Regions from separate parts of the Ornithinibacillus liuyingii genome, predicted to be linked through region 4. Evidence: riboswitches for the same ligand, from Rfam matches in the RefSeq annotation. Region 4 holds a riboswitch; each other region holds the start of a gene.
What was found. A riboswitch is a leader RNA that binds a small molecule or an ion and turns the genes downstream of it on or off. The one in region 4 is predicted to bind lysine.
Positions count from the first base shown of each region.

Region 1: it holds a riboswitch for lysine, as region 4 does, so the genes downstream of both, nhaC (Na+/H+ antiporter NhaC) here and ACSKT4_RS17335 (YfcC family protein) in region 4, are expected to answer to the same signal.
Region 2: it holds a riboswitch for lysine, as region 4 does, so the genes downstream of both, ACSKT4_RS15875 (Na+/H+ antiporter NhaC family protein) here and ACSKT4_RS17335 (YfcC family protein) in region 4, are expected to answer to the same signal.
Region 3: it holds a riboswitch for lysine, as region 4 does, so the genes downstream of both, ACSKT4_RS06275 (aspartate kinase) here and ACSKT4_RS17335 (YfcC family protein) in region 4, are expected to answer to the same signal.

Region 1 covers NZ_JBPWOS010000009.1:172,190-178,006, forward strand. Annotated here, with positions in the region: gene nhaC (Na+/H+ antiporter NhaC) at 229-1,608, opposite strand; lysine riboswitch at 1,843-2,015, opposite strand; gene ACSKT4_RS13645 (DUF2207 domain-containing protein) at 2,279-3,964, shown strand; gene ACSKT4_RS13650 (NAD(P)H-quinone oxidoreductase) at 4,040-5,023, opposite strand; gene ACSKT4_RS13655 (MurR/RpiR family transcriptional regulator) at 5,175-5,817, opposite strand, start outside.
Region 2 covers NZ_JBPWOS010000012.1:75,265-81,081, forward strand. Annotated here, with positions in the region: gene ACSKT4_RS15865 (HD-GYP domain-containing protein) at 1-737, shown strand, start outside; gene yunB (sporulation protein YunB) at 795-1,574, shown strand; lysine riboswitch at 1,622-1,797, shown strand; gene ACSKT4_RS15875 (Na+/H+ antiporter NhaC family protein) at 1,935-3,470, shown strand; gene ACSKT4_RS15880 (hypothetical protein) at 3,701-3,853, opposite strand; gene ACSKT4_RS15885 (sodium-dependent transporter) at 4,050-5,582, shown strand; gene ACSKT4_RS15890 (MetS family NSS transporter small subunit) at 5,584-5,685, shown strand.
Region 3 covers NZ_JBPWOS010000004.1:12,460-18,276, reverse strand. Annotated here, with positions in the region: gene ACSKT4_RS06275 (aspartate kinase) at 469-1,671, opposite strand; lysine riboswitch at 1,791-1,968, opposite strand; gene ACSKT4_RS06270 (AbgT family transporter) at 2,144-3,682, opposite strand; gene ACSKT4_RS06265 (DUF4279 domain-containing protein) at 3,906-4,361, opposite strand; gene ACSKT4_RS06260 (YetF domain-containing protein) at 4,658-5,248, opposite strand; gene ACSKT4_RS06255 (SRPBCC family protein) at 5,561-5,817, opposite strand, start outside.
Region 4 covers NZ_JBPWOS010000015.1:7,802-13,618, reverse strand. Annotated here, with positions in the region: gene ACSKT4_RS17345 (phosphate/phosphite/phosphonate ABC transporter substrate-binding protein) at 15-1,085, opposite strand; gene ACSKT4_RS17340 (M20 metallopeptidase family protein) at 1,528-2,691, opposite strand; gene ACSKT4_RS17335 (YfcC family protein) at 2,987-4,387, opposite strand; lysine riboswitch at 4,580-4,757, opposite strand; gene cydS (cytochrome bd oxidase small subunit CydS family protein) at 4,976-5,083, opposite strand; gene ACSKT4_RS17325 (cytochrome d ubiquinol oxidase subunit II) at 5,095-5,817, opposite strand, start outside.

The DNA.
Region 1 (5,817 bases), on a different contig from region 4:
CTTCTAGCGTTAGACTAGAAGGCTTTTAACATTATTATTTGGGTTTGTTCTTAAATATGAATATTACCTTTGGAATTGAATGGGATTTATCCGGTGATGATGAGTTTTACGGTATAATTTTAGTGTGGTTGAGACAAATCGTTTTAATTCCAATTTTATATAAAGGGAGGAACAATCCCTCGCCACTTTAACGTGATAAACCACTAATCACTGTTCTTCACTAGGTTACTATTCCCCCTTATTCCCTTGCACCTTCGTAATGCCAATTCCACTAAAGATATAAATCAAAGCAAAGATTATTCCAAGATAAGTCATCGGAGCATAAAGGAAGAATTCTCCAGTTGATACTTGTAGTGTTTCCGCTACAAATGCTCCTGTAACGCCCCACGGAATGAGTGGGGCTAGAGCGGTTCCGGTATCCTCCATCGTACGAGACCAGTTTTTACGATGTAGACCAAATTTGTCATATAGTGGACTAATAATTGGACCGATGACAGCATATGTCACATAGTAACTTCCTGTAATGGTGAATAGAATACCGTGTAGAGCTAAACTAGAGCTCATCATAGCCTTACCACTTTTAGCTAATGCGACAATTTTGTCTAGTAGAATTTGAACCACTCCGGCTGATTTTAATGGGGATCCAAATACCGCAGCACTAATAAGCAAAGCAACGGTACCCAACATACTCGACATTCCGCCTCGTTGTACAATCTCATCCACGATTGGTATGTTTGTTGCTTGAGAATACCCATTATTTAATGCTGAAAACACTTCCAAAACATCTCTTCCTTGGAAAATAACCGCCAATACACAACCAGCAATAATACCTACACCGAATACAGGAAGTGTTGGCTTTTTAAAATAAATTAAGAGTAAGACAAGTAGTGGTGGAATAATTAATATCGGGTTGAGATTAAAATTCTTGCTCAACGTGGATAGAATCAAATTCACATTCTCACTATTCTCGATTTGCCCACCGAATTGGTAGCCTAGAATCAAATAAAGGACTAATGAGATAAGATAACCTGGAATCGTTGTCCAGAGCATATGTTTAATATGGTCAACAAGCTTCACCCCAGCCATGGTTGGTGCCATAATCGTGGTGTCAGATAAGGGAGAGAGTTTATCTCCAAAGAAAGCCCCAACGACAATAGCTCCAGCCGTGTAATGTACGGGAATACCAAGTCCAAGCGACACACCCATTAAGGCAACCCCTACTGTACCAATGGTTCCCCAGGAAGTTCCTGCCATAATAGACATAAACGAACAGACAAGTGCAGTAATAATTAAGAAAAAGGACGGGTCAATGCTTACCAAGCCATAATAGACAATTAATGGAATGGTTCCAGACAGCATCCAAGCACCGATTAGCATCCCAACAGCTAGCAAAATCAAAATAGCTGGAAGCATCGATTTAATTGTTTCAATTAAGTCTTCTTCTATCTTTTCCCAGGATATTCCCCAGATAAGTGATAAGGTGATCACGACTACCCCAGCTGTAATGAGTGTAATAGTGGTAGGGGTTCCAAGATATATGATGCCGCCTAAAACGACAGTAAATGATAACACAAGCAGTAGAATCGCTTTCCAAGTTGATAGTTTCATAGTTTTTTCTCCTTTTTTATGAACTTGCTTTGTAACGATGTATGTAGCCTTTTATAATTCGCACAGTAAATCAAGTGCGCTTTTGTCGACTATTCTCGTTGAGCTAGTTTATTCATTTACCTTACCTCCAATGCCTAAAAAGTAGCCTGTCTTAAAAATGGAGATAGAAAAAAAGACACAAAAAAACAATGATAGAAAATAACCTATCATTGTTTCCAATATGGCATCTTCCATTCGATCAGTAGTTCTCCATGCAGACCTGCATGACAGTATGCCTCTTATTCAAAGACATCCCAGCAATAATAAGATTGACCCTTATTACGCTTCGGCGAGCATTCCTTTCCACAATCATCATCGATGTCATACTCCGATTGATTACTCATAATGTTCGCGCCTCTACCTCACCGACCTGGTAAGGTATTATTAAATTTTTCAACAAATTATACTATACTAGATAATTTGGTATGTTTGCAAGTATTTGGAATCATCAGGGTATTGGATTGTATGCAAGCAGGAGTATGTTAGCATTCTACTATATTGGTAGCTGGTAGGGCTTGTTTTACAACTCCAATTCAATTCGTATAATTGCAATTAGATGTACACCTCTATCTAACATACCTGAAACCAAATCCATCCAACATCCGTATATAAACTAAAGGAGTTGCTTTTTATGAAAAAACTGATCGTTACGATCATTTTCCTATTTACCTTTTTCATTTTTGTAGAGCCAGCATTTGCCGAAGTGGATTATGTTATTAAGGATGTTCAGATAGATGCCTATTTAATGGAAAGCGGGGATGTTGCGGTAAAAGAAAGGTTCACGTATGATTTTGAAGGTGAATTTAATGGTATTACTCGCACGATAATTCCGAAGAAAGGTACCGCTATTGAAGATTTTGTAGCAAGTGAAGCTGGATCGCCATTGAAGGTAGAAAAAGAGGATAGCGAATATAAAATCTATCGAAAAGGTAATGAAGAAACGGTAACGATAGAACTCGGTTATACGATTATGAATGGGGTAGAGGTGTATCAGGATGTTGCCCAGTTCTACTGGCCATTTTTTGATAGTAGTAATGAATCGGTATATGAGAACATGACGATTTATGTACATCCACCTGCTAGGGCGGTTCAGGTTACGGCTTATGGTTATGATGAAGCATATGATACAGCAGAAGTAACAGCGGATGGTGGTGCCGTATTTTCATTAGGTTATGTGGAAGATGGGAAGAATGGGGACATTCAAGTAGTATATGATGAGACACTTTTTGGTGCTGCTCCATTAACCAGTGAAAAAATGATGAAAGATTCGATTCTGGAACAAATAGCAGATAATGAAGCTAAGCTAGCCGCGTTCCAGGATAGGAAAGCATGGTTAAATCGTATCGCTCCTTATATAGTTGGTGGCTTTGGACTATTTCTTGTTCTATTGCTCTTCGTCAGCATACGGCAAAAAATGGAGCTAAAACATGATGTGCAACGCCGTATAAAAGAGGAGTTAACGATACCTAAGCTTAACATGAGCATACCAGCAACAATCTATTATACTAATTCATTCACACCGAAAGACCAGTTACTAACGTCATCTTTATTAGAATTAGTTCGGAAAGGTTATGTGCGAACAAAAAATCAAGAAACGTTCTTGTTAGTCGATCGTTATACCGAGTATGACCATGAGTACATGTTAATCAACTTTTTATTTGATACGATTGGTAATGGAAAAACATTTAGATTTAAAGAACTGCAAACATTTTTAGAGGATGAATCGAATCATAATGATTACAACGAACATGTTCAAGCATGGATATACGCAATAAAGCAAGAAGTAAAATCGAAAGAACTTACTAAAGCAAAGAAAGGCTTTAGATGGACGGTTGCCCTCTTGAGCTTGCTACTTGTTCCATTAGCCGTTTTCTTTGGTATTCATGAACTGTTTATGTGGATGGCAGTTTCTATTATTCTGTTTCTTGGATTACTTGCTTTTAGTATTTTTTACAATCCGAAGACATTAGAAGGTGCGAAGATTTGGGAGGAATGGAAACAGTTTAATAAGAACTTCGATAGAATACCACCCAATCAATTGGAGAAATGGAGCACAGATGAGCAAATCATCGCTGTTAACTATGCATATGGTATGAATGATAAGGGAATAAAAATATGGAATAACCCAATATTCACATCGAATAAAAGCATGGATTCATCGAACGTTATGATGTATCTGCTTCTTGCATCAACTGCGAATCTGCACTTTAGTGAGGCAGATACGGTTACTGCTGCAACTACTAATTCATCCTCCACGACGACTGTAGGGACTGGTACAGGAGTAGGCGGTGGTGGTGGAGGTTCGGGTGCTTTTTAACCATGTAAAGTGCTTAGTGGGAGGATGCCCACTAAGCATTGTTTTTTTGTGCAATAGGGTAACGTGCACATTTGTTTAGCTTGATGAATCGACTTTTAAGATGATTTTCCCGATGTTTTTATTCTCTTCCATGTGTCGATGTGCTTGTTGAACATCCTCAAAAGCAAAGACAGAATCGACAATCGGTTTAAGCTGTTTTGATTCAAATAATTCTATCGTAGCTTGGGAAAAATCAACTGTTAGCTTCGCCTTATATTCATCACTTCTAGGTGTCAGTAATGTGCCTGTTAGTTGAACTCGTTTGCTCATTAGTTCCATCAAGTTCACTTCTACTTGTGCTCCCCCAAGGATACCAATTAATACCCAGCGACCATCCACCTTAATACTAGATAGGTTTTTGTTCCAATAGGATGCACCGACAAAGTCTAGTATCAGATCGACCCCTTGACCATCGGTAATGTGCGATACTTCCTCAGAAAAATCCTTTTCCTTATAATTGATTCCGTAATCTGCGCCTAAGGATTGTGCAAAATCTAGTTTTGCTTTTGAGCCAGCTGTTGTGATAACGTTTGCTGAAGAAATCTGTTTTGCCAGCTGAATTGCTGCAGTTCCGACACCACTTCCGCCAGCATGGACAAGTACGGTTTCCCCTTTGTTCAGGCTACCTAACCAATATAAGGTTTGATATGCGGTTAGAAATACTTCTGGAATGGCCGCTGCCTCTTCAAAGGATAAGCCTTCTGGAATAATCATTGCTCGCTCTGCTGGCATGATTGCATATTCTGCATACCCTCCACCATTCACAAGCCCCATCACCCGAGTACCGACTTTTACTTCTGTATTCGGTCCGACTTCTTCCACGATACCAGCTACTTCAATTCCTAGAATGGGATTCGTCATATAACCGGTCCGACCTTCACGATTAAGAATATCCGTACGATTAATTGCTGCGGCTTTTACATTAATTAATAGTTCACCTTCACGGGGTTCTGGCTTCGGTACATCTGTCACATGTAATTGTTCCGCTCCACCCGGTTGTTTCGTCATAATCGCTTTCATATTGATAACCCTCTTTTATGTGGATTTTTTTAAAATATAATTCCTTTTTAGCGTATCAGATGTTGGTGGGGGGATTCAAGTGAGGGTGTTTGGGGCGCTTTTCGCTGTCAGTATGAACACACTCACTTAACGAATATGTATTTGACGTATACTATTCCTCTTCCATAACCTTATTCGAACTCTTCCGATGATCATAACGTTCTGATATTTGAATTTTATATTCGAGATTCTTCTGATAATCCTTCGAGAAAACACAGGCATAGAGAACGTCTAATAAGAAGCCTATTGAGTTATTGGAGCTAAAGCTGCCTATTTTGGAATATAATTTTTCCCTTGTTGTAATTCGAAATACACAATCGGCTTGTTTGCTTAATGTATTGTCTCCAATGCTTGTTATTGCAATGATAGGTGTTTTTCTTTTTTGTAGTAACGGGAGAATGTTATGAGAGACGTGACTTTCTCCACTATAAGAAATAAGAATAGCCACTGTCTGCGAATTAGAACTTGCTGCTTCAAATTCCGAATCAATAGAACAGATGCTAACTCGCTTCCCAATCCGGTTCATATGTGCTTTAAAATCATGGCAGAGGATGAGGTTGTTTGTAATGCCAAAAATTTTAATTTCTGTTGCCTGATCTAGTAGTGTTGTTGCCTTTTGTAAATCATCAAACTTCATAAGTGACAGTGTGTCTTTGATGGTGTTTTGATGTAATGTTGCCATTTTATTGGCGATATTTAGTAAATGATCATGCTCATGGAATGGGAAATTGGCATCTACATTGGTAAAATGGCTA
Region 2 (5,817 bases), on a different contig from region 4:
ATAGTCATGATGAATCGATTACACTGTTAACGGATATTTATCTAACGGATGACTATGTTTTCCAACATTCTTTAAATGTTACTATCTATTCCTTAGCAATTGGTGCTGAGTTAAAGTTAAATGCAAAAGAGTTAAGTGAACTTGGTAAAGGGGCAATGCTTCACGATATTGGAAAGGTGTTCATTGATCCTGATATTGTCCAAAAGCCAGAACGACTTACAGATGAAGAGTTTGCCATCATGAAAACCCATACTACGCTAGGGTATGAGCTATTAAGAAAGAATTATAATTATTCCGCTGTTGTGGCACATTGTGCATACCAGCACCATGAAAGAATAGATGGTAGTGGATATCCACGTGGATTAAAAGGCAATGAAATTCATTTGTTTGCACAAATTATTGGTGCAGCAGATGTCTTTGATGCAGTTACAAGTAATCGAGTATATCGAAAGGCCATGCTTCCTCATGAGGGGCTTGAGCTCCTATACAGTAGTGCCATTAATCAATTCGATATTCGAATTATTGAGGCCTTCAAAAACAGTGTAGCTGTTTATCCTAATGGAATTTCAGTTGAATTAAATGATAAACGACAAGGTGTTGTTGTTCATCAGAACAAACATATTTGTGATCGACCTGTCATTAGAATTCTGAAAGAAGAGGAGCGAGAGGTTGAACCTTACACGATTGATTTATCGAAGCTACTGAATGTTATGATTACCAAATGTAACCTGGTCTAAAATTTTTGTCCTACCCTCCTTAGAACAAGCATAGATTTGTACTGAGGAGGTATTTTTATGAGAAGGCATCGAATCGGTTTTAAAGGTGGAAGAACAACACCTCCATCGCGATATATATTAATGGTTTCATTTATATTAGTTATTGTGATAACGTATTTTAGCTTAGAATTTATTGATAAGAAGATAACCCCGACCATCATGGAAGTTGCAGAGACAAAAACAAGGGAATTTGCTACTAGAGGAATTAACTCAGCTGTAAAGTTTGCTGAAGAATATACGTTTGAAGATGTGGCTATAACAGAAAAAAATGAGGCTGGTTATATTTCGATAGTCGGTTGGGATTCCTCTGTTGTTAATAAGATCAATCGAGCTGCAACAGACCGTGTGGAAGAGTTTTTTCATAGTATGAATCGAGGAACTCCTCCCCAATATAGCGACCCTCTTGGAGAACCAGACGTGTATGGGAACACGGTGGAAGAACTAGTTGATCGTGATCCAACTGTTATCGAAATACCAATCGGCCAAGCAACTGGGAATTCTATTTTAGCTAATCTAGGTCCAAGGTTACCGGTTAACTTAGAGCTAGTAGGTAGTGTTGAGACAGAATTAATAGAGGAAAAAGAACAGTTAGGGATTAATAATGTCTTTGTTTCACTCTATGTTCAGGTAGAGGCAGATGTCCAAATTGTTATACCATTTACAACGGAAGTGACAAAAGTAAGTACTAGAATATTGATTGACAAAAACTTAGTAATGGGAGAAGTACCAGAATTTTTTGGAGGTACAAGTGGGAATCCATCTATCGCAGTTCCGAAAGAAGACTTGCAAGATGAATAAAATCATAGTATAGTATATTCATAATTTCATAATAAACCTTATCAGATCGGTGAGGTAGAGGTGCGAACAAGATGAGTAATCAATAGGAGAATGACAACGATGATTATTGATGAAAGGCTCGTTTGCCGAAGCGTAATAAGGGTCGAACTTATTATTGCTGGGGTGTCTTTGAATAAGAGGCACACTGTCATGCTGGAAATGGGCATGGAGAACTACAGATCGAAATGGAGGATAACGTATATGCATAAGCAATGATAGGTTATTTTCTATCATTGCTTTTTTGTGTAGAAAAAGAAATTTTGTCAAGCGTATCTCCATGGTCACACAGCACATACTAATTACATCAATGGAGGTAGTAATATGGAAGGAACAATTTATTCTCTTATTCCCGCAATTATCATGCTTGTTTTAGTTTTATTAACTAGAAAGGTACTAATATCATTAGGAGTAGGAATTGCAGTAGGAGCATTATTGATTCACGATTTTCATGTGTGGGGTAGTATAAAGGAAATCTGGAGTGCTTTTTATGGGATAGTCATCTCGGATGGAGCACTTAATACTGGTGGTCTTCAGTTAATAGGATTCTTACTCTTATTAGGAATGATGACTGCTTTACTACAAGCATCAGGAGGCAGTAGAGCCTTTGGTAATTGGATGATGGCTAGAATTAAGACACGAAGAGGCGCACAGCTTATGGCTCCGATTTTAGGTATTATTATATTTATCGATGATTATTTTAATGCCTTAGCTGTAGGACAGATTGCAAGACCTTTAACAGATAGACATAATATTTCTCGAGCAAAACTAGCATATTATATCGATTCAACTTCAGCACCCATCACAGTTATATCACCGATTTCTAGCTGGGGAGCTTATCTAATTGGTGTTGTTGGTGGATTAGTAGTGATGACAGGATTACAGCCATTAGAGGCTTTCATAAGAATGATTCCATATAATCTTTATGCAATTGGTGCATTATTACTTGTCTTTATAACGGCCTTCTTTAACTTAAATATTGGACCCATGAAAAAGCACGAAAATCATGCCATAACAACTGGTGAAGTTATTCCTAAAGGTAAAACTGTTCCAGGAGATTTAACGAATGCATTCAAGCCAAGTGAAAAGGGAAGTGTCTATCATTTATTAATTCCGATCATTGTTTTATTAGTTACGACGATAAGCTCCATGATAATAACTGGAGCAAGAGGAAGTGGTGATACGGTCACATTACTTTCTATTTTTGAGAATACGAATGTTAACTTCTCCTTATTTATTGGTGGAATTGCTGCAGTACTCGTTGCATGTCTATTATATCTAGGTCAGGGAAAACAAGAGGCGAAGACGGGGATTGTATTAGTCGAAGGGATTAAAGCAATGCTTCCAGCTATCTATATTCTATTATTAGCGTGGATGATTGGTTCGATTATTTCAACTTTAGAAACAGGTGAATTTCTAGCAACTGTAGCCGAAAATGCTAGTATTAGTCCTAGTATTTTACCAGTCATTTTCTTTGTTATTTCAGGTCTGATGGCGTTGTCCACTGGTACTTCTTGGGGAACATTCGGAATTATGCTGCCAATCGCCGCTAATGTCATGGCCATTGCAGATACGGAGTTAATTATCCCATCATTAGCTGCAGTGCTGGCTGGGGCAGTATTTGGAGATCATGTTTCACCAATATCGGATACAACGGTTCTTTCTTCAACTGGAGCAGGCGCTAATCATATTGATCACGTGATTACGCAACTACCATATGCATGTATTGTAGCGGTCGCTTCCATTATCGGTTATATCTTAATTGGGGTAACAGGTAGTCTTTTAGTAGGACTATTAGCTACGATTGTTATCATTATTCTAATAGGATTAATCGTTCATACACTTAATAAGAAGCAGTAATTATAATGTAATCGAGAAATAATCTAGAGTTTAACACTATCTTTTATAATGACACATAATCCTGGGACATAACGAAAAGAATTAAATGTAAAACCGAATGATACGCGATACTAGCTCCGGAAATATACGTAGACTCCTGCGGCAGGATAGGGCAAGGTTGAGACCTCTAAAGAAGTAGCACGAGGAGGCTAAGGCAGCCGCCCGGCGGCAAGGTAGACGCTGTGATGTTTCTATCGAGCAGATGTCGCCCCTGTACTGGAAGCAACCGCAAGTATATTTCTGGAGCGGGGTCCTTGCTCATCATTCGGTTTTTCCTTTAAGATAAATTCTTTGTCCCGGCCTCTTGTAGTGTTATTTACGGTAGAGTTAAACTCTTTTTTCATCCATAAATTCCCAAATTTTCAATAAACAAAAAATTTAAAAAATACTTTGACATAAGTAAAAAGTACCGTTATAATACAGACAAGTTCAGTAATTTCAGAAAACTAACACAACTGAAATGATAAGAATAGCTATTCACCTGACTTATTAACACTTTACATAGTGTAATGAGAAAAAATAACATGAGGAGGTCTTTGAATGGAAACACGTTCTCAATGGGGGACAAGAGCTGGGTTTATTTTGGCTGCAGTTGGATCTGCTATTGGTCTAGGAAACATTTGGCGTTTCCCTGCTGTAGCCTATGAAAATGGTGGAGGAGCTTTCTTAATTCCTTACTTGTTTGCGTTATTAACTGCTGGGATTCCAATCCTTATTATGGAATTCACAATTGGCCATAAACATCGTGGATCTGCTCCATTATCGTTTAGAAGAATGAATAAGAAAACAGAAGTTATTGGTTGGTGGGCTGTCTTAGTTGCCTTTGTAATCTCCACATACTATTCTGTTATTATTGCCTGGGCAATGTCTTATTCAGTATTCTCTTTCAATTTAAATTGGGGGGAGGATACAGGTGGATTCTTAATGGGAGAATACCTAAAGCGTACGGTTGAACCTGGTGAAATAGGTAGTATGGTCCCTGGTGTATTAATTCCATTGCTACTTGTTTGGGTAATCACATTAGGAATTCTTTTTAAAGGTGTTAAAAAAGGTATTGAAATTGCTAACCGTATTTTTATTCCAGCATTGATTGTTATCTTTCTAATTATCGTTATTCGGGCAATTACTCTACCTGGTGCTTTAGATGGATTAGAAGCGTTCTTTACACCAGATTTTAGTAAGATTATGAGTGCAGATGTATGGGTAGCGGCCTACGGGCAAATATTCTTTAGTTTATCGATAGCCTTTGCGATCATGATTACCTATTCAAGTTATTTACCAAAGAAATCAGATATAACCAATAATGCATTTATCACAGGATTTGGTAACTCTAGTTTTGAAATTCTTGCTGGTATTGGTGTATTTGGAATACTTGGATTTATGGCAGCACAACAAGGAGTAGGAGTGGATGAGGTGGTAACGGCTGGAATTGGGTTAGCGTTTGTTGTATTTCCTGAAATTATCAACCAATTCCCTGGACTGAATTCGCTTTTTGGATTCTTATTCTTTGCATCACTTGTATTAGCAGGTTTATCATCATTAATCTCCATTACCGAAACTTATGTAGCTGGATTAGTTGATAAATTTAAAATATCGAGAACGAAAGCAGTGGCATTTGGTGGTGGATTAGCAGCACTGATTTCTCTTCTATTTGCTACACAAGGTGGGCTATATTTCCTAGACGCTGCAGATTACTTTATTAATCAATTTGGTGTTGCCTTAATTGGTTTAGTAGAAGTGGTGTTAATTGCATGGATCCTAAGACAACTGAAAGGCATAAAAGAACATGCAAACGATATTTCTGACATAAAGCTGGGCTCTTGGTGGACGATAAGTCTAACTATTATTACACCATTAGTATTAGGTTTTATGATGGTTAGGTTATTAAAGCAGAATTTATTAAGAGAATTCGATACTCCTACCGGCAACTATGAAGGTTATTCCAATGCATTCATCCTTTGGGGTGGTTGGGCCGTAGCAATTGGGGCATTAGTAATTGGTATTATACTGGCCATAACGAAGTGGAAAAAGCCCTCAGTAGAAGAAGAATCTCTCAAAAAGGAGGCACAATAAGATGAGTTGGATTATTTTTATGATACTATCTATTGTCATTGTTTGGGGAGGTTTAGCAACGAGTATTTGGTGGGCAGTAAAAACAGCGAAGCAAGCAAAATAATGTGAAATAAGTGTTTAGGGAAAAGGCTGGGACATAACTTAAAAGAATTAAATGTAAAACCTAATGATATACAATACTAGCTCCGGAGCGTGGACATTGCTCATCATTTGGTTTTTCCTTTAAGATAAATTC
Region 3 (5,817 bases), on a different contig from region 4:
CAACAAAATATATACCAAATTTCAGTCAAAAAATTGGTAACTTTCCCAACCCCTATTTATTTGAGAGTGGACTACACCCAAATTCACAACTTAACTTTATAAAGATCAAACAAATGATTTAGAATTATCCATACCACCAATTATTTCGTACAATAATCTTCAAAGACATTCTCTAAGACAAAAAAAGTATAACAACAAGTATAGAATTTCCTCTTTAGTAACTATCTTCAGTTGTACATTTAAGGTACAACCTGCTTTTCTCCAACATTTAACATATAGTTTTTTTATTAAGTTAATGGAGATAGCCATTTTAGGTTATAATCCCGCAATGGAAAAATTATACAATTGTTCAAATGTTATATTCGCTTCTGCTAAGAAGTAGCTTATTTGTAAGGTTAGATCAACAAATTTTAGGTAAGCAGTTGTTTTCACAACCACTTACCCTAATCATTAAATGTATACAGAAACTTATAGTTCAAAGCTTTTGCACAAGAGTTGTACTGCTTTTTCCCCATTTTCGATATCTACAACATAAGAAATGCTGATTTCAGATGTCGTAACCTGATAAAATGGAATATCGGATTCAATTAATGTACGAAAGACTTTGGAGGCAACCCCCGTCATGTCACGCATTCCTGAACCAATAACGGATACTTTAGCAAATTGGTTTTCTATTTTGAAATAGAGTTCAGGATAGTCTTCTTTTAGATGGGAGAAGATTTTCTGGATTTGATATTCTTCCGTGTCCTTCATCGTAAAAGATAATTGTAATCCTTCATTGTTCGTGATCTGTGAGATCATATCGACATTAACTTCCTCTTGCTCCAAATGGATGAATACTCTATCAAGTAGGTGTATATCATTTTCAGGATAGTTCAATGTCACATGAATCATATCCTGATCAATCGCAACACCTGTGACCGCTTTTTTCTCTATCATTTCTACCGTTGACATAACCCAAGTTCCTTTCTCATCTGATAGTGTTTTACCTAAATAAATAGGAATATTGAAATTCTTTGCTATTTCTACGCTTCGGGATACGAGAACACCTGAACCAAGCGCACTCATCTCCATCATTTCCTCATATGAAACTACTTGTAGCCGTTTAGCATTAGGATAGATTCGCGGGTCGGTACTATAGACCCCTGCCACATCTGTATAAATTTCGCATGGGCATTGAATTGCTGCTGCAAGTGCTACAGCTGTCGTATCAGATCCTCCACGGCCAAGTGTAGTAATTTCATTGTCCGTATTAAATCCTTGGAAACCAGCGACGATAAGAACATCATATGTTTCAAAGAGTTGTTCAAAAAGCTTTGTATTAATTTTTGAAATCTTGCTCTTTAAATGATGGCCAACTGTTTCGATACCAGCTTGGTAACCTGTAAGAGGCTTAGATTTTACCGCTAGATCATTTAAAATAATAGATAGATAGGAGATGGTCTGCTGCTCACCGGTTGTTAGGAGGACAGCCAAATCCTGTTCGTTAGGTGATTGGGTAATCGTACTCACCTGTTCCAATAGTTCATCAGTTGTTTTCCCCATTGCACTAACGACTACTACTAGCTGTTCTCCCTGTCTCACGCGGTCCTTCAAGTAGCCTGCTATACCTTTAATTTTCTCCAGACTACTAACACTCGTACCGCCAAATTTAAGTACATTTCGTTTCATAATCTTCCTTCTTTCTACGGATGCTGCTACCTCTAAGATGGGTCAGAAATTGGGCATAGTATTATCCCAACAAAAAAACAAGCCGAGTATTCCGACTTGTTTCATGATCTGTCCTATGTACAAGTGGAAGCACTCCATTATTCAAAGAATAATGACAGACTGCATACTCTTAATATACAATCCAACAGAGACCTGTCTGCAAACAGAACTCTATTTCGGCAAAGGCCCCTTTCGCTTACTACAATTTGCAGATTTACATAGTAAGTTACTGATGACATTCGCACCTCATCCAATTAGTATTCAATTAATATTGTAAGTATATGAAAATTTCGCCGAATTGTAAACCAATAGCTTAAAAGTTTATCAAACTATTTTTAGATAATAGCCTATTTCTCAATATCCCTTCCTTTTCCATAGAGTTTTGTTACTAGAAAAGCATTGCCTCCTCTGAAGCAATGCTTTTCTAAAATTATTAAGGATGATATTCTAATGGTCCACCTGGTCCAAGTGGTAGTCCTAACAGCATCCAGACAATAAGCATAATCATCCAACTAAATAGGAAGAATATAGAATATGGAACCATTGTGGAAATTAACGTACCAATACCCATTTTTTTATCATATTTCTGTGCAAATGCGATAATTATTGCAAAATAAGTCATCAATGGTGAAATGATATTCGTAGAAGAGTCTGCAATACGATATGCCATTTGTGTTAGCTCTGGTGAATACCCAAGCTGCATCATAATTGGTACAAAGACCGGTGCCATCATCGCCCATTTTGCAGAAGCACTTCCGATAAACAAATTAATAAATGCGGTAATCAAAATAAATAGAATAAGTAACGGAATACCAGTTAAATTAACACTCCCTAGAAAATCCGCACCATAAACACCTATAACTAGTCCGATATTTGTTTCATTAAAGTATGCTACAAACTGTCCCGCTGTAAATGCCAAAACAATAAATGTTCCCATAGATGCCATGGTATCTGACATTTGGCTAGCAACATCCTTATCGCTTCGAATGGATTTGGTAACAATTCCATATGTTATACCAGGAATAAAAAATAGTATAGCAATAATTGGTACTAATGAACTCATAAATGGCGATCGAATTATTTGTTCCATTGCATCGCCCTCTAAACCGCGCATCGGTGCGTTTGGTGGAACTACAAGCAACATCGCAAGTACGATACCGATTACCACTGTAATACTAGCCCAGATTAGACCTTTTTTCTCAATTGCTTGAAGACCTTCCAATTCTTCTTTTTGATCACCTTTATAGGCGCCAAGTCGTGGTTCTACAATTCGTTCTGTAACCCACGCACCGACAAATGTTAATACGAATACCGAAACAGAAATAAACAACCAGTTCATTGCTATGTTCATTGTCTCTGCATATGCTGGGTCAATTATTGCAGCTGCTGCAATCGTCAGCTCCCCTAACATCGCATCCGTACCAGATAATAATAGGTTAGCACTAAATCCTCCAGAAACACCAGCAAATGCTGCCGCCAGACCAGCTAGTGGATGCCTTCCAATCGCAGCAAAAATAAGTGCTCCTAGTGGTGGTAATACAACATACCCTGCATCAGATGCCACACTAGACATAATACCAGCAAAGACTAATCCTAACGTAATAAATCGATTAGGTACAGACAATACAAATCCTCTAAGAAGTGCGCTTATGAGCCCTGTACGTTCCGCCACTCCTATTCCTAACATCGTCAGTAGGACAACGCCCAATGGAGCAAAGCCGATAAAGTTACTTGTCATATTGGTGAATATATATTGAATACCCTCTGCACTTAGCAGATTATTGATCTCTACCGTGGTTCCTTCTTCACCAGGGTGTTCAACACTAATATTTAATGGTTGTAAAGCTGCCGAGAGTAAAATAACAAGAAGTGCCAAAATTGCAAACAATGTTGCTGGATGGGGCAGTTTATTCCCAACTAGTTCAATCCTATCTAAAGAGCTTTGAAATAGCCCCTTTCTTTTTTTCGCCATAAAAAATAGTCCTCCTAAAAACTAATTCTGTTGTTGTAAATTAAACTCATTTCTGAAAATTCAGATTAATAAGCAGGGTGAACACATTTTATCATTGAATAAAATAAATGCACAAATGACATAATAACAGGTTCTAGCCTATTTTTCAAATTAAAATGAAACGGTTTCCACTAATTAACAATTCTTAATCTATTCATCTTTTAGACGAGCACTTTACTTTTTATTATTCTTCGTCGGTATCCTCAACAAAACCGGAAATATAGTCATCAATTTCAATTTCTGCACCTATGTTAAGTGCAAATTGCATTACTTCTAACTCCAAGACATATCCAGGAGAAAGCCCTTCTTCTACATAAACAACTGCTTTTAACTTAGGTTCTATTTGAAATTCTCTTATTAATTCGTTAATAATGTCCACTTTATCTTTAAAGACATGAACTACTTCTTTCATTAACTTTTCGAAATCGTAGGTTTCAACTATACCTGTACTGTATACCCATTCGGTAAATGTGTGTTGTCTTTTTATCTTAGGATTGTTTATGTTTACCCACTCACCTAATTTTATCGTTTCCGTGGGGTTAATTCCTAACCTTTCTGTTACTATTGAAAGTGGAAAATCCCATTCAGGCTCTGTACCTGAAAGGGAAAAATAAATCTCAATTGATGTATCTTTAAACATATGAACCACCCCTAAAATTCTATAGGCTTAGCGCTACTACGTGTCTAATTAATTTCCAACCTGTATCATATAACTTTTTCTTTTATAATGGTCTGCCTCATCCCGTTGTTATCCTATATTCGACAAATTTTTCAAATCTCCTTCTTTATTAATAAGGGAAAGGAGGTAAAAAAAGTGCTATTATACTCGAAAAAACTTTCCAAAAAAATAACCCTCATCAAATGAAGGTTAATCAATCTGCAAATCTATAACGTCTTGTAACTATTGTCTTAGCATCGTCACGAAAAAAAAAGTACTTATTGTAAATGTTTAGGTATATCATCAGCTTTGTAATTTAAGGTTTCAGTGAAAATATTATCTGGTGATTGATTATTGGTTTCTACTTGTTGTCCGTTTTGAATGAACTTAATCAGGTTTTGAATATCTTCTTTTGTGGCAGGCTGTTTTTCCAGTTTTAAAGTGTATCCTAATTGCCCATTAGATTCTAACGTAGCATATTGAACATCATCAATATTAGAAATCCCTGCGTTCCGTAGTCGTTCTTCTAGTTTATCAACAGTTAATCTATGTTTTTTTAAATTGTTCTCCATTAACTTACCATCTTCAATAACAGGTACAGCTTTACCAGATAGGGCTGTTTCTGCATTGTCAAATTTTAATTGGATAAATTCCGCTAGAATTAAAAAAAGCACCAATAACCCAGCAATCCCAAAAGTAGTCCAAAGTCCCCGGCCAGAGACAGGTTGAATGAGCAATGTACCAATGGCAATCATCATAACCGTTTGGGGAATAGTCATTTGAGAAATTGTTTTTCTTCCACCAATTCTTAAAATGATCGTTCCCACCATAAAAATAAGAAATGTTTGCCAAACTAAGTTTAAATCCACAACAATCATATCCTTTCTTTTATTTATGCTTTAGAATATGATTTGTCTAGGTTTTGATTTTATACGGAAGGACTGGGGTTTGGACCTTCTGTTTCCGTAAGTGGGCTTTAGTCCATTACTGCACGTCTTTAATATATACTCAAAACATAATCTTTTATTAGCAATACACAATCAGATTTAATTTGTTGCACTGTTGTGTTACCCTCCAGAAGTAGAAATAGATTGATCTATAATGGTTTAGTTACAGACTTTTTACTAGGCAACTCAGAAACTCAGATATAATGTAACCCTTATCTGACTCCCTAGTCTGTTTTATTCAACATCTTCTGCAATCCTTTTTAGTTCTTTAGCACGAGAGCTAATAAAATTTGCCATATATCTCTCCAAAAATAATTTGTCTACAATAATACCAACGATACCGAACGGTGACTTATATTCAAAGATATCTATCATTATAGTCCCGCCATTCTTTTCTACGAATCGATGAGTATGTGTAAAAGAATTAAAAGCGCCTTTTACCATGACATCAACAAACATGGTGGGCTTTTCCATATGAATTACTTTTGCTG
Region 4 (5,817 bases):
AGTAGAAAATAGAATTAATTTAGGCTTTGTACTATTTCTTGTGCTTTTCTTTCATTATCATAATCAGATGAAGTTGCTTCTTGATACCCCTCATGATTATAAATAGAAATTACTTCTTTTCCAGCATCAGTTTCTGCAATGTTTATAAATGCAGTTTGGATAGCCTTTTTGAAATCTTCATCCATAAATTCAGAGTTTTTGCTGACACTGATTGTGTCATTGTAAATTCCTGGTGTAACACCGATTACATTCGTTTCATCCCAAATTGATGCTTCACGTTCAAAATCTGCTTCCCATGCATCAGCATTGTCACGTCGAGCATCTGCATAAGTAACCATCACATCGATTTGCTCTGCTGCTAGACGAGCAAATGCACTACCATATGAATCTATTTGTACGACCTTTTCTAAATCAGTAATTGTTTTACTAAAGTTGTCTTTTAGCCAAATCGCAGGATAAATATAACCTGCTGGAGAAGAAGAAGACATAACTGCCCATGAAGCACTGTTTACATCTTCAAATGTTAATTCCTCACCATTGTTAACCTTTTCTGCTAAAGCTTGCCCTTTTTCAGAAGGGCCTGCTATCATTAATGCGCGATAATATGTAACTTGTTCTTCCGAAGCTTCTGTCGGTTTATTATCATTCCAATCCTTAGCGTCTTCTGAATCAATACTTAAGCCGGCACGAGTTGAAGTTAAGATAACCTCTGCACCATCATCATATAATACATAGGTACCACCAGGGATTAGACCAACGTCAATAGTTCCAGCTGATAGCCCTTCCCCAACTGCTTCATAATTCGTACCTACTGTTATCTCTACTTCATTGATATCATAACCTAAGGTTGCTAATTCCTCTTTTAGTAAATTCTTCAGTGGTTCTGACGCTGTAATAATTTCGTCAGGCTCCCTCGATGGAACGAATCCAATTGATAACCTATCAATTGCTTGATTACTAGACCCTTCCTTTGAATTATTATCTGGATTTTTTGCCTTATTTGATTCTGCATCATCCGAAGATCCACATGCTGCTAACAAGCTAATAAACATACCAAACACGATGGCATACAATAATTTTTTCAATTTTTGTTCCCCCATAATCATATTGTGTTAACCGATTTAATTATAAAGCTAGAATATGAAGTTTATATGAGATACTTGTAAAAAATACTTCATAGCATAATAGAATCTTTCCAAATAGAAAGAGCTACTAGCACCTATACACTAATAGCTCTTCTAAATCAAAAAGTTTGGGGTGTGACTTGATCCTTCTATGAATTACTCTGTTGGCACGATTAGCATTTCTAACCCTTCCACCCTCATTAAGTCTCGTTTCATGGTATATTCCTTCTACTCAATTATATATTCGGTTGGTACCAGAAAGAACGCGAAAAAAGGGAACAGAGAGAGGCTGTATGTGCCCTAAATGAGGAAAGATTCTCTCCTGAAGTAGGGACTGTCCTCCCTCTAATAGATTAAAAAAGCACTAAGACGTCATAAGATGCGCCTTAGTGCTAAAGTAGTTTTATTTTGTTACCAATGAAATAAACATCTTCCCAATATTTATAATCGCACGTTCATCTACATCAAACTTTGGATGATGATGCGGATAATCACCCGCTAACGCTTCACTTCGACCACCGACAGTAAAGTAAACAGCGGGAACTTCCTTCGTATAAAACGCGAAGTCCTCACTCCCCATCATTGGTGCATCCGTCGATAGATTTTCCTCACCAAACAATCCTTTAGCAACGTCCTCTACTCGCTTTGTTTCGGTTGGATCATTATAAATAGATGGACAATCTTTAATATATTCATAATCTACTTTCGCGCCATTTTGTGCACAGGTAGATCGTGTAACACTTTCCAATGCTTCCTCAATGATTGTGCGTGCCTCTTCATCAAATGTACGAACTGTTCCTTTTATGACAGCTGTATCCGGAATAATATTATTCGCTTCCCCACTAACAAATGAACCAACCGTTACAGCTGCCGCTTGTTGTGGATCGACACGGCGACTTACGATTTGTTGCAAATTAACGACGAGTTGACTACCTGTGACAAGTGGATCAACCGTTAGATGTGGCTGTGAACCATGTCCACCTTTTCCATAAATCGTAATATTAAAATCATCCTGTGCAGAAGAGAAGTAACCTTCTTTTACACTTACCGTCCCTAAATCTTCCGTAGACATCACATGGGCACCATAAATGACATCAACACCGTCCAAACAACCATCCTTAATCATCGGTAGTGCTCCACCTGGGGTAGCTTCTTCAGCAAACTGATGGATAAATTTCACTGTTCCAGGAATCTGATCCTTATATTCACTTAATACTTTAGCAACCCCAAGTAGTGAAGCAGTGTGTAAATCATGTCCACATGCATGCATCACACCGGGCACACGAGATTGAAAGGCAAGTCCGGTTTCTTCTTGAATTGGTAAGGCGTCAAAATCCGCACGTAACGCAATCGTTTTACCAGGTTTACCACCCTTTAACGTCCCAACGACACCTCTTCCACCGACCTCTGTTCTCACTTCGATTCCTAGACCTTCTAAATATGTCGCTATCTTTTTAGGCGTATTCACTTCCTGATGGGAAAGCTCTGGATACATATGAAAATCACGACGAAGCTTAACTAACTCTGGATAAATTTCTTCTAATCTGGTAAATATTGATTCTAGCATATTCTATTCCTCCGATGTCTTACTGGTTAACTCGTTTATAAATATGTTTTATATATTATACCCTTTTTGGTAGAATTCTGCGCTATTTCTCTCTATCCCTTAAAAGTGCATGATAAATGAAAAGGAATTATAGGGTAAGACAATGGTTGATTCATTGAACAAAGCCTTTATTCCAACCCATCACGAGTCACTGATGTACTAACAATACTTCCTTGTCACTATTTTCCAATATGTCCATGTAAGTTCTATCTCCCACGGACATATCACCCATTACTTGGTAACCTTAAAAATCCACCTACCATATAAATAAATGAGCCACCGTTACAAATATTGCCCCTAGAGCATATTGAATTAATACTAATGGTAGAATCCATTTCAACCATTTAATCCAAGGAATTTTCGCAAGAGCTAATGAAGCCATTAAAACACCAGCTGTCGGTGTGAAGACGTTCGAAATTCCATCACCATATTGGAACGCAAGTACTGCAGTTTGGCGACTAACCCCTAATAAATCACTAAGTGGAGCCATAATTGGCATGCTGATTGCTGCCTGTCCACTTCCAGAAGGAACAATAAAGTTTAATAGACTTTGTACGATGAACATACCAATTGCTGCAAGTGCTGTAGGTAAGTCTGCAACTAGATTAGAAACAAAATAAAGAATGGTATCAATTGTATTAGAATCTTGTAGGATTCTTAAAATACCATATGCGAAGCCAACAATTAATGCCCCTTGTACCATTTCTTCACAGCCTTTTACAAAGGCATTAGCAATCTCATTCATTCTAAATCTAGCAATAATCCCTACAACAATCCCCATGATGACAAATAATGCTGCGATTTCAGTAATATACCAGCCTTGTGTAATAACCCCTACAGCAAGTCCAACTAGTGTCAGCGCAAGAACAACTAAAATTGCTACCTGGCGCTTTGTTAGTCCTTGACTGCTTTGGTCATCAAGGCTAATATCACGTTTCTTATCTTCTTCATACATTAAACTGATAGTCGGATCCTTTCTTACTTTTCTTGCATAAATCATCACATAAGCAATAGCTACTGCAACAAAGATAAGCCAGAAAACAATACGGACTCCCATTCCAGAGAATGTAGGTAAGCCTGCAATTCCTTGGGCAACTCCTACAGTAAATGGATTCATAAACGCTGATCCAAACCCAGCATATACCCCAACTAATATCATTGCTGTACCTGTCATCGAGTCAAATCCCATACGTAATGCAAGTGGTACCGCAATTAAAATAAATGGAATAACTTCTTCCGCCATTCCCCAAGAACCACCGCAAATCGCTAAGAATAGCATAATAACCGGGATCAAGAAGATTTCTTTCCCATTTAGTTTTTTCGTAAGGGAACCAAATGCTGCTTCAATTGATTTCGTTGCAGCTAATATTCCAAAGGAACCACCAACGATAAAGATAAAGAATATAATCTCCGCTGCATCAACCATTCCCAGATGCAACGATTCAAATAACTGCATAAAGCCTGTTGGGGTAGATTCAATTGTTTGATAGGTTCCGTCAGCTACAATCGTACGACCGTTTTCATCTACTACACGCTCATATTGTCCTGCTGGAATTAAGTAGGTCGTAATAGCTGTAATAATCATTAAGCCAAATAAAATAATAAAGCTATGTGGAAATTCAAATTTTTTCCGTGTTTTTGGTGAGTTTTTGCTCATGATGCACATCCCTTTCTATAAATAACGTTTTTGGGTGTGCATAGAAAACTTGAGAGAGGTATGATTGAGGTCTTTTTGTTATGAGTAACGTTCCGCTAGCTGGGGTAAAGCAAACGAACAAGACTAAACAAAAAAGACAACGAATAGGAAAATAACCTACCATTGTCTTTACACAATACGTTATCCTCCATCCTGATCAGTAGTTCTCCATGCACTAAAATTGCATGACAGTATGCTTCTTATTCAGAAGACACACCAGCAATAATGAATTTGACCTTCATTACGCTTCGGCAAATAATCCTTTCAGGCAATCCTCATCGATGTCATACTCCGATTGCTTACTCTTATTACCCGCACCTCTACCTCATCGAATGACAAGGTTCAATATGAAATTGAAATATAGTTCACTATATTACCAGAATAAAGTGATTTGTCAAGCTTACTCATGAAATTTAACTAGATTTGGAATCCCATTCGCTTACACATACTAGCTAGTTGTCAACATTTCACTTATAATTTGGGTGCATTATTTGTCCTCAAGGTATTCTATCTATTCCTACCCAAACTTTTCTAGTGCCATCTTTTTTATTACTTTCCTCTATGGACTCCCTCATCCCGAAGCACCCACCAAAACGCCACCACAATCCCTGTAAGGAGCACAAGAAATGGCGCAATAAAGATTAGAAAAAAATCCATGCAAAGTCACCTCAATGTTCCTGTTTTGATTTTCCACTGACATACTCCTTATTAAACAAGAAGAGCCGAAGTATTAAATATAGTGATGGAATCAACAAAGCCAGCCCAGCAATAAATGCTATAATGAGCGCAATCGCCATAGCTTCATTCGTAAAACTGTCGTATAGTGTTAAATGTGGATACAACAAATACGGATAATGTGAAATACCATACCCATAGAAGGCAAATGCAAACTGCCCAAAGAGGAGAACAAACGCTACTCCATAATTCTTCCGTCTCCAAACAAGCCACACTGTTCCCACAAATAATACTCCTGAAATCAAAAACATCCACCCCAACCCCAGGAGACGCTCATAATGCTCTGGATTATGAAATCTAAGCTCATAAATAATTCCACCAGCAGTAATAATGGTTGGCAATGCCCAGATTAATGCATAGCGACGGAGTAAAGCGGTTGCGGGTTTGTCATTAGCTTTATTCGCATACCAGGTAAGGAATACGGCAGAGATATAAAGTACCGCGGAAACACTTAACACCACAATACTCCAGGTCAGCGGACTACTAAACAATGCCCAATAATCGAGAACCGGATTCCCATTCTGCATAAACACAAAACCACCTTCTGATATCGTCAATACAATAGATAAAGCAGCAGGTAGAAGGAGGCCGGATAATCCATACATAAATGCATACCCCTTATGGGAACGGGAACCATATGTTTCAAATGCATAGTA